Regions from separate parts of the Bacillus sp. NP247 genome, predicted to be linked through region 1. Evidence: riboswitches for the same ligand, from Rfam matches in the RefSeq annotation. Region 1 holds a riboswitch; each other region holds the start of a gene.
What was found. Region 1 has a riboswitch for S-adenosylmethionine ahead of KPL75_RS02955 (hypothetical protein). Riboswitches for the same ligand answer to the same signal wherever they lie in the genome.

Region 2: it holds a riboswitch for S-adenosylmethionine, as region 1 does, so the genes downstream of both, KPL75_RS15105 (ABC transporter permease) here and KPL75_RS02955 (hypothetical protein) in region 1, are expected to answer to the same signal.
Region 3: it holds a riboswitch for S-adenosylmethionine, as region 1 does, so the genes downstream of both, KPL75_RS27265 (ECF-type riboflavin transporter substrate-binding protein) here and KPL75_RS02955 (hypothetical protein) in region 1, are expected to answer to the same signal.

Annotation. Positions count from the first base shown of each region.
Region 1 covers NZ_CP076653.1:551,992-555,275, reverse strand. The annotation lists gene KPL75_RS02970 (ECF transporter S component) at 1-307, shown strand, start outside; gene KPL75_RS02965 (YwiC-like family protein) at 492-1,214, shown strand; gene KPL75_RS02960 (hypothetical protein) at 1,245-1,436, opposite strand; SAM riboswitch class I at 1,558-1,656, shown strand; gene KPL75_RS02955 (hypothetical protein) at 1,695-2,015, shown strand; gene KPL75_RS02950 (SWIM zinc finger family protein) at 2,269-2,652, shown strand; gene KPL75_RS02945 (NAD(P)H-dependent oxidoreductase) at 2,682-3,257, shown strand; gene KPL75_RS02940 (group-specific protein) at 3,254-3,284, shown strand, end outside.
Region 2 covers NZ_CP076653.1:2,852,615-2,855,898, reverse strand. The annotation lists gene KPL75_RS15110 (ABC transporter permease) at 1-217, opposite strand, end outside; gene KPL75_RS15105 (ABC transporter permease) at 234-1,151, opposite strand; SAM riboswitch class I at 1,289-1,394, opposite strand; gene KPL75_RS15100 (DUF3951 domain-containing protein) at 1,569-1,784, shown strand; gene KPL75_RS15095 (hypothetical protein) at 1,801-2,304, opposite strand; gene KPL75_RS15090 (hypothetical protein) at 2,579-3,025, shown strand; gene KPL75_RS15085 (multidrug effflux MFS transporter) at 3,058-3,284, opposite strand, start outside.
Region 3 covers NZ_CP076653.1:5,269,530-5,272,813, forward strand. The annotation lists gene KPL75_RS27260 (ABC transporter ATP-binding protein) at 1-776, opposite strand, end outside; gene KPL75_RS27265 (ECF-type riboflavin transporter substrate-binding protein) at 787-1,335, opposite strand; SAM riboswitch class I at 1,476-1,592, opposite strand; gene KPL75_RS27270 (aspartate/glutamate racemase family protein) at 1,743-2,426, shown strand; gene KPL75_RS27275 (macrolide family glycosyltransferase) at 2,476-3,284, opposite strand, start outside.

The DNA.
Region 1 (3,284 bases):
GATCGGATTTATAGCTGGACTATTACGTAATACATTTTTAATGAAAAAACTGTGGGGAAGACTGTTGTACGGATTCGTCGTTGGATTTTTATTTGGCTGGATTATGAATTTCTGGGGTCTCCTTGGTTTTATACAGGAAGCAACGTGGGAAACAGTTATTGCCTACTATGTCGCAAGTTTTTCTTTCGATCTTAGTCATGCGATATCGAATGTTATTTTCCTTCTGTTATTTAGTACGTCATGGATTACGATCCTCACAAGATTTAAAAAGAAATACGGTATATTAGATGAGCATAACGTGACATAGAAAAGCATACTCATATAAGGTAGGGTCGCGACTTACATATTCGTTTGCCTCTTTCATGCTTCTTACATATTGTAAGGAGCATTTTTTATTGTCAAAAAATAGATCTAATATATATCCGTTATTATATGAAATTATTTGTATAATAGTAGGTGAGAATTATTTTCAAAAGGGAGGTGTATAGTTAATGAAGTTAGTTATTCCGAAGCAGCATGGAGCATGGGCGATGCTTGTTATACCATTTCTATTAAGTGTATTACTTGGTAAACCTACTTTTTATCATATCCCATTGTTTTTAGCCTGGTTCTTTATCTATCTAGCTACTTATCCATTTCTCATGTACATAAGGCAAAGACGAAAAAAAGAATTTCTACACGCTGCAATTATTTATTTTATCATTGCATTCGTATTTGGGATGATTTCTTTATTATATGAATGGCGAATTCTTTTATTCGCAGTAGTCATGATTCCATTATTTATTGTAAATATGTATTACGCTCGTCAAAAAAATGAACGAGCATTACTAAATGACATTTGTGCGATTATAGTGTTTTGTATAGGTGGTTTAATCAGTTATTATTTCTCCATGAAATTCATAGATAAAACAGCATTATTCATTGCGCTTATTTCATTTCTATATTTTTTAGGAAGTACGTTTTATGTGAAAACGATGATTCGTGAAAAAAATAATCCGAAGTATCGTTTTATATCTTGGGGATATCATATTGTATTAACGGTGATTGTATTTGCTATAAATCCATGGTGTTCACTCATATTTGTACCAAGTGTAATTCGGGCCATTATGTTGTATGGCAAAAAGATTTCTATATTAAAAGTAGGGATTTTAGAAATTGTTAATTCTGTATATTTTTTAATAATAACGGTAATAATGATGAAGTATGCCATTTGAAAAAACTTCCCATCTTTTGATGGGAAGTTTTCATTCTTGTTCTAAAATATGAACGGTATAATCACATCTTTGTAATGCTTGTTCTACAGCGTAAAGGGATTGTTCAATACGTGCGCGATTAAAATCTTCTTCAACAGTTTGTAATGCATCTTCTAAACAATGTTTCGCTTCTTGTAATGATTGAAATGAATCTTGTACGTATCCACGAGCGTTCTTTTGCAACGTAGTAACCTCCTTCTGTACATCTATTTGTAGTATGAACAGTTAAGAAGAAAATATAATTTATTATATTTATTTGACAATTATAATGAAATTACGTATAGTTAAATTTAAAGTGAATATTTTCTTATCCAGAGAGGTGGAGGGACTGGCCCGATGAAACCCAGCAACCGCGATGCAGGTGCTAATTCCAGCAGAACATTTTTGTTCTGGGAGATAAGACGAAGATATACGTAACTTCTTCTTATCGGAGAGGTTTTTTTGTTGCAAAAAAACCGATTACGAAAGCATATAATAAGAAGAAAGGGGTTGCGAAGTACTGTGACACTCGAAAAATACGTAAAACTGCGTAGTACAGTTTATGAATATATGATAGAGCAAGATAAGCCAATATCATTGTTAGATATTCAAGAACATATCGTTTCGCATCATGAAGGAAAATTCACTAAAAAAATGTTACATCAATTTTATTTATCAAGACTATTAGATGAACTCAAACTGGATGGGAAAATTACTTTAGCTGATGATGAATATCGCTATGCTGAAAAAGGGGTATTTTATAAAGCGGGAAAAGGGAGCTAGGCTCTCTTTTTTTTGAAGTATGTAGTGTAAAAGACTGCTAAAGCAGCCTGATACAAGGGAATGGGTGTTGAGTGTGTAGTGTCAAAGATTGAATGTGCCTGAAAGAGGCACTTCATATCGGCTGCAAATGAAAAGAGACACCTTCGCCGAATAGGTGTCAGTCGTTTGTCACGTAGACTCGCTACTTGACAGTTATTAGAATAACATGCAGGATTTTGGAAGTCAAAAGGGAATTAAAGGAAGAGGTGTTGTTATGTACGCATATTTATTAAAAGAACTACATAGGTATATCCCGAACTACATTGTTGATAGAGGTTATGAATATTATGAAGAGGGACATGTAGAAGATGTTGAAGTACATGATAATAAAGTATTTGCTTTTGTGACTGGTAATGCAGGAAATTATGAAGTAGTTATTGATCTTGAAGATTTTGCAGGAAGTAGTTGCGAGTGTCCGTACGAAAATTATTGTAAACATATGGCGGCAGTTGTTTATGATATTCAAGGTGCTGGTGAGAGTACGGTTAAAGAGAAACTGAACGGTTTAGAAAAAGAAGAGTTACTAACAGTATTAAATCGTTTGTTACAAAGTTCGAAAAATGTCCAAATCGTAGAGAAGATGTTAAAGAAAGGGTAGATTTAACTGTAGAGGGGAGTTGCTTTATAGTGAACGTATTAATTATATACGCTCATCCTAATTCTTCAAGCTTTAATGGGGCAATTTTAGAGCATGTGCAAAAAGGACTTGAGGAAACAAATCATTCTGTTACGCTACTTGATTTATATAAAGAACAATTTGATCCAGTGCTTGTATTTAATGAAGAGAAGAAAAGACGTGATTTACTAAATGAAGAAGAGACGAAGCGATATAGAGAATTAGTGCAGAAGGCGGATATTCTTCTTTTCATATATCCAATATGGTGGTGGGGCATGCCTGCTATTTTAAAAGGATTTATCGATCGTATTTTTGTAGCTGGATTTGCTTATAAATATGAGGGGGCATTACCGAAAGGCTTATTTAAAGGTAAGAAGGCGTGGGTTATTAATACGTTAGACTCACCGTTATGGTACGTAGCACTATTATATCGATCAGCGGATTGGATTATGATGAAAAGAGGGGTTTTGCGTTTTTGTGGTATTCGCAATATAAAACGTTCTGCTTTTCAATCTGTGAAAACGAGTAAACTAGATAAGCGTGAAAAATGGCTATTACAAATAGAAGAAAAGGCTCGTACATTATGAATGAAATAGATCATAATATAAAGTGTT
Region 2 (3,284 bases), 2.3 Mb from region 1:
CTTGTTCACTCGCAGTAAATGACGTTAAACTTTCGCCAATAAGCGAGAAAACAATAATTAGTAATAACGTCACTGCCCCTAAAACTGCTATAGGATTTGATACAAACTTGCGAAACACTTCCTTTTTTCGGCTAATCGTTTGCTGATCTTTATTTATCGTTAATTCTTTTTTCTCTTCATTCGTTAATAACTGGTCATTAATTTCATAAGCCCCCATTTAAACATCACCCTCCTTACGTAATAGAACGAATGCGCGGATCAACAATACGATGAATGATATCTGTAATAAAAATACATACAATTAATAGCGCACTATAGAAAATGGTTGTTCCCATAATCACTGGATAATCTCGATTAAAAATACTATCTACAAAATATTTTCCTAAACCAGGAATTGAAAAGATTTTTTCAATAACAAAAGTCCCTGTTAAAAGTCCAGCCATTAATGGGCCAACAAACGTAAGTACCGGAACAATCGCATTTCGAAGAGCATGTCTTATAATGATTTTCTTAATTGGTATACCTTTCGCTCTCGCTAGCTTAATATAATCACTCTGCAACACTTCAATCATATTAGAGCGAACAAATCTTGTAATAACTGCAATTGGACCTAAAGCCAATGCGAAGGATGGTAATACCGTATGTTCGAATGTTCCCCAAGACGCTACTGGTAAAAGTTCAAATTGAATAGCGAATACTTGTATAAATAGTGGTGCTAAAATAAAACTTGGAATAGAAATACCGAGAATCGCAAGCAAGCTCACACTATAATCAATTACTTTCCCATGATATAGCGCGGCAAATGTACCTGCTGCAATTCCGACTAACAATGAAATAACAAGTGCTTGTAGGCCAATAATCGCCGATGGTCCAAAGCCAGTTGTTATAATTTCTGATACACCTTGCCCTGTCGATTGCACGGATTCACCAAAATCAAAATGTACTACGCCATCTAAATAAGCAACATATTGATTCCATAACGGTTCATCAAGGTGATACTTTGCTCTCATGTTTTGTATCACTTCTTCAGGAAAAATCTTCGCATCTGATGAAAATGGATCCCCTGGAATAATATGCATAATCAAAAATGTTACTGTCGTAATAACCCATAGTGTAAATACCATAACCGATAGTTTTTTAATCACATACACTTCAATAACCCCCTAAACACGTGAATTTACTTTGTTTTATTGACGTACTTTTTCCCTTACTCCCTTTTCTCTTTTTAGAATACAAAAAGCCTTGATCTTAAAAAAATAAGATCAAGGCTTAATAAACAAAGGCCCATCACTTATCTTTCAAGACTTGCTTGCTGGAATTAGCACGGTGTTCATCTTGCAGAACCCGCTGCTGAGGTGTCATAGGGCCAGTCCCTCTACCTCTCTGGATAAGTAAATTGCTATATTATTATTTGGTTCAAATTGTATATTTCGAATTATAATTCTGAAAAAATGAAAAGTCAATCAAATTGGATATATTTAGAAAAATCAGTTTTTTAATGCAGTCATTTATCTAAATCGCAGTTTTTTGTTTATAATAAAAAGAAATGATATTAAAGGAGTTATACGATGGATCCATCACTTCTTGCTACTATAGGATTACCATTAACAATTGTTATACTTGTTATCATTGGATTTTATAAACTTTTCATTAAAAAGAAAAGCATTACTTCTTTTTACACACCCTTCGATAATATTACCGGACAAATTATTTCCGAATTTCACGAAGAGCAGAAAGTATTAGTATGCGAAGATGAAGATGGCGATGGTAAGAAGAAAAAATAACCTTGCACACGCAAGGTTATTTTTTCGCTTCTGTTTGAAAACGTTTATAGTATGTCGATGCTGTTGCAAAATTAATTTCTATATCACGAATTAATGATGAATCTTCTTCTTTAGCTAACTTCTGTAATTTTTTCATCGCTTGTTCCGATTCATTCAAGAAACCAACATATACCTCATGTTCTTGCTCTTTCGACTTTGGAACACGAATTTCTTTACGTATATTATCAATATCTTCTAACATGCTCGTCGTTACCTTTTGCACATCTTCTTTATATGTAGCATTCGTTATTTCCTTACCGCCCTTTTCTTTTGCCACTTCAAATAACTGTAACGCCTTATTAATTTCTTTATTTATTTTCGTATCATATTTTTCATGTACTGCGCTGTATTCTTTCATTTCTTCTGTTTGCTCAGTGGATTGCTCTACCTTTTCTTTCGGTTCTTTCGTATCTTTATTTCCATTACATCCTGCTAGAAGGATCATACTTCCCATTACAGCAATACCCAAAACCTTCTTCATCTCGAATTCTCCTTTTATCTACAGCTACTACTAATTATAGTTTCTTTTATCTCCAATTGTTATTATACCGAGAACGCCCCACTTTTTACACTTAAGACGATATCTTAATATACATACCAACATTTTTGTCACAGTATCGTCACTTTATGCAAATAACTTTTGCATCACTTTACTACATCACCTTACAAAACTGTAAGCACACATAGAGAACAAACCATGCTAGACTTACATATGCATAAAGTAAGCGTAGTTCAGTTTGTAAGGAGAATCATCAATGTACAATACAATACCCTTTATGGGCGAAGATATTCGCGTCCTTATTCGCGAAAAGTCACTTCATATTGAAAATACAGAGAGCCTTCGCCGCGTATTAAAGAAGAAGCATGCTCCATTTAAGCTGGCCCAATATTTAAAGCAACAACATATAAATCAATTTCATACTGTGCTAAATATATCCGATAAATCTTTAACAATCGAGATTATCGGTCATGTCTACATTGGAAATTTTGCAGATGTCTTAAAAGAAATTCCACGCATACCGAAGATTGCTCCTATTATCGTTGAGAGGGCATATAGAATTACAGATCATACTGATATTATTGATTGCGGGGAGAAAGAGGTCGACAGTAACCGCTGGGTATGGGATAAACTTGCTTTCTTATATGATGCGATCATGAATAATATGTATGAGTTATTTCAAAAAAATGAAAAAAAGAGCTGATTCAAAGAAATGTTTGAATCAGCTCTTTTGTATTAAGCTTCTAAATTTTTATTTTGTTGCAGTTCAAACTGCTTCTCACTTCTTCTAGCCATAAATAGATAACATAATACGGCACCAATTTCACAAAGAGCTATAACAACACCCATCGGTAATGCTGTATTACTTCCACCAATACCTACTAGCGGTGCTACAAGTGCTCCTGAAATGAACTGTAATAAACCTAGTAAAGCTGATGCTGTTCCTGCTGCTTGTTTTTGAT
Region 3 (3,284 bases), 560 kb from region 1:
TCAAAATTTAATTTCTTTAGAGCTTCTATATAAATAGGTTCTCTTAGTCCGATATTTGGTAATATATTAGATGCTAATATTTTATTCGGTGAACCCATCGCAACAATTTCTCCTTCATCGATTAAAATAATTTTGTCTAAATCAAGGTTTAAAATTTCTTCTATTCGATGTTCAATAATTACAATTGTTTTATTATATTTCTCATGAATATCTTTAATGAGTTCTATAGTATTCAAACTACTTGCTGGATCTAAGTTAGCTAACGGTTCATCAAACAATAATATATCTGCATTTGTCGTTAGCAGACCTGCAAGAGAGACTGTCTGTTTTTGACCTCCTGATAATTCATGAGGACTTTGTGTATGAAAGTCCTGCATATTTACTTTTTTTAAAGAATCATTAACAATTTTTTTCATTTCATTTTGATTTACACATTCGTTTTCTAATGAAAATGCTACATCTTCTTCGACTGTAAGACCAATAAATTGTGAATCTTGATCTTGTAATATTGTTCCTACATGTTTACTCTGTTCAAAAATACTTCCCTCTCTCGGATCCTTTCCAGCTATTAAAATATTACCAGTACTAATCCCTTCGTAAGAAAATGGGATTAGCCCATTAATACAATGAGCTAATGTTGACTTACCTGAACCACTTCTTCCAGCTATTAGTACCTTTTCCCCAGGATATATTTGAAATGTAATATCTTTTAAAGTAGGCTGCGTGGCATGCCTATATTGAAAGGTAAATTGTTCAAAAGAAATAATTGGTTGCATGTATTCATCCCTACTTTTCAATTTTTAAATGTGTATGTTTCTTATTTGATTTCGCTAGACCGATCGTGATTGGTAAGCCAAGAACTAAAAATACGATAACGTCTGCAATTGTTGCGCCTAGTACTTGTATAACGATTTTGTCAAACGGTTCTCCCATCACAATAACATCGAATGCCCCTGCAAATATAATAGCAATTACAATACCTAATAACCCCGCAATTGCAAAATAAGAAATATCACGGTTATTAAACGTTCCATTTTTCACACTAAAACCAGTTCTTTTTTGTATGAGACCCATTGAAAATCCGATAATCCCCGAACTAATAACCCATCCCCACCAAATACCCCAACCAGCAATCGTATCTGTAACTGTATGACCGATTAGTCCTATTAAAAGTCCTGCTACTGGCCCGAATAACGCACCAAAAACTGTTAAAATAGCCAATGCTGGTTTAATAAAGGTATTCGGTGCGATAGAAAATCCCCAAAGCCCTAATACCCCGTATAAAGCTGCTCCAATTCCGATTGCTACTACTAGTTTTGTCGTTAATTTGTTCATTACAATTCTCCTCTCCTATTATCCCGCTTTTAATACTCTATATTTATTTTGAAAATGAATTATGCATCGACACTTCCTTTCTATACAACAAAAAATGACCCCTTAAATTAAGAGGTCATTTTCTTTCACGTACAAGAATCCTCTTATCTTTCAAAAGACATATAAATGTCCTCTGCGGAATTAGCACCTTCCTATGCATTTACATAGGGGTTGCTGAGGCTTCATAGGGCCGTTCCCTCTACCTCTCTGGATAAGTATGTATTTGTAATTTGTATTATGGCACTAACAATAAATAATTTCAATACTTTTCTTACTATTTTTATTTTTCAATAAATAGTTCATTTAAATCATTGTATTCTTATCGGAATTGTGAAATAATAAATTCAAAATTGTTATGGGAGGAATGCATGATGAAAGTAATTGGCTTAATTGGCGGACTAAGTTGGGAATCAACATCGTTGTACTATAAACACATTAATACACTTACTCTCTCTAAATATGATCAAAATGCGAAGCTTGTTTTATATAGTATGGACTTTGGGGAGGTAACTACATTATTGCAAAACCATCAATATGAAGAAGTGAAAAATGAATTAGTCACGGTAGCAAAAAAGGTAGAAAACTCAGGAGCTGAATGTTTACTAATGTGTTCTAATACGGTACATCTATTTGCTGAGGAAGTAGAACAAGCAATATCAATCCCACTTCTTCATATCGGTGATGTAAGTGCTAAAGAAATGGTAGAACAGAATATAAAACGTATCGGACTATTAGGAACAAAACAAACGATGGAACAAGATTTCTATACATCACGACTAGCAAAATATAACATTGAGACAATTATCCCAAATGACGAAGAAAGAACTTTTATCCATCACGTCATATTAAACGAATTAAGTAGAGGCATTATTTCAGAAACTTCAAGAGAGAAACTAATACAAATTACCAATTCATTAATTCAAAACGGTGCGGAAGGTATATTACTAGGCTGTACTGAAATACCATTGCTTATTTCCCAAAATGACCTTACTGTTCCTGTTTTTGATACTGCTTATTTACATGCGAATACTGCTGTACAATTTGCTGGATAATAATATAAAAGCATACAGGTAGAGCCTCTATGCTTTTATATTGTCCGAACTATTTATTTAAAAGAGCATCAATAACTGCAATGGCTCTTTTGGAACCACCACACTCTAAAAAACTTTCATTCAGTTTTTGAATGCCATGTTTATACTTTTTATTTGAAAGAACGTCTGTTACCGCCTTTTTTAAAGTTTGCACATTAACATGCTCTTTCAATAATCTATGTGCTGCCTCAAGCTCAGTTAATCTTTGCGCTATCATAGGTTGATCTTTATCATGCGGTATTATCACAAATGGGACATTATAATGGATTGCATCGTGCACACTATTCATTCCACCATGTGTAATAAAAACATCTGCTTCACTTAATATTTCTGATTGAGGTACGTAAGGGGCTATAATAAAGTTGTCTGGCGCTTGCTTAATTTTTGAAATATCATTTCTATCACCGATCGCCATTACTACAATCCCTTCGAAATTTGAAAAAGCATCAATACAAGTATTAAAAAATGGTTCGAGCCCTTCAAGAAGTGTTCCCATTGAAATATAAATAACTTTCTTTTTTGAAAGCAATTCAAGTGGAAACTTTGCATTTGTTTTGCGCTTTATAATACTCGGTCCAATAAAAACATTGTTTTCTCCGAACGAATCGCTATTAGGTTGAAAATAACGACTTGTATACACGAGACTAATATCTCCCTTATTATGCATAAATTGAAGATTATTTTTGGGCTTTACTCCAAATTCATGTTCCATTTGATACAGTAACTTTTCAGAGAGTTCATCGGGTTGGAATTGTATTTCTGCATTTGGATGAAAAGGCAAGGTTTCCAATAATACTGGTGGAATTAAAAATATAGGAG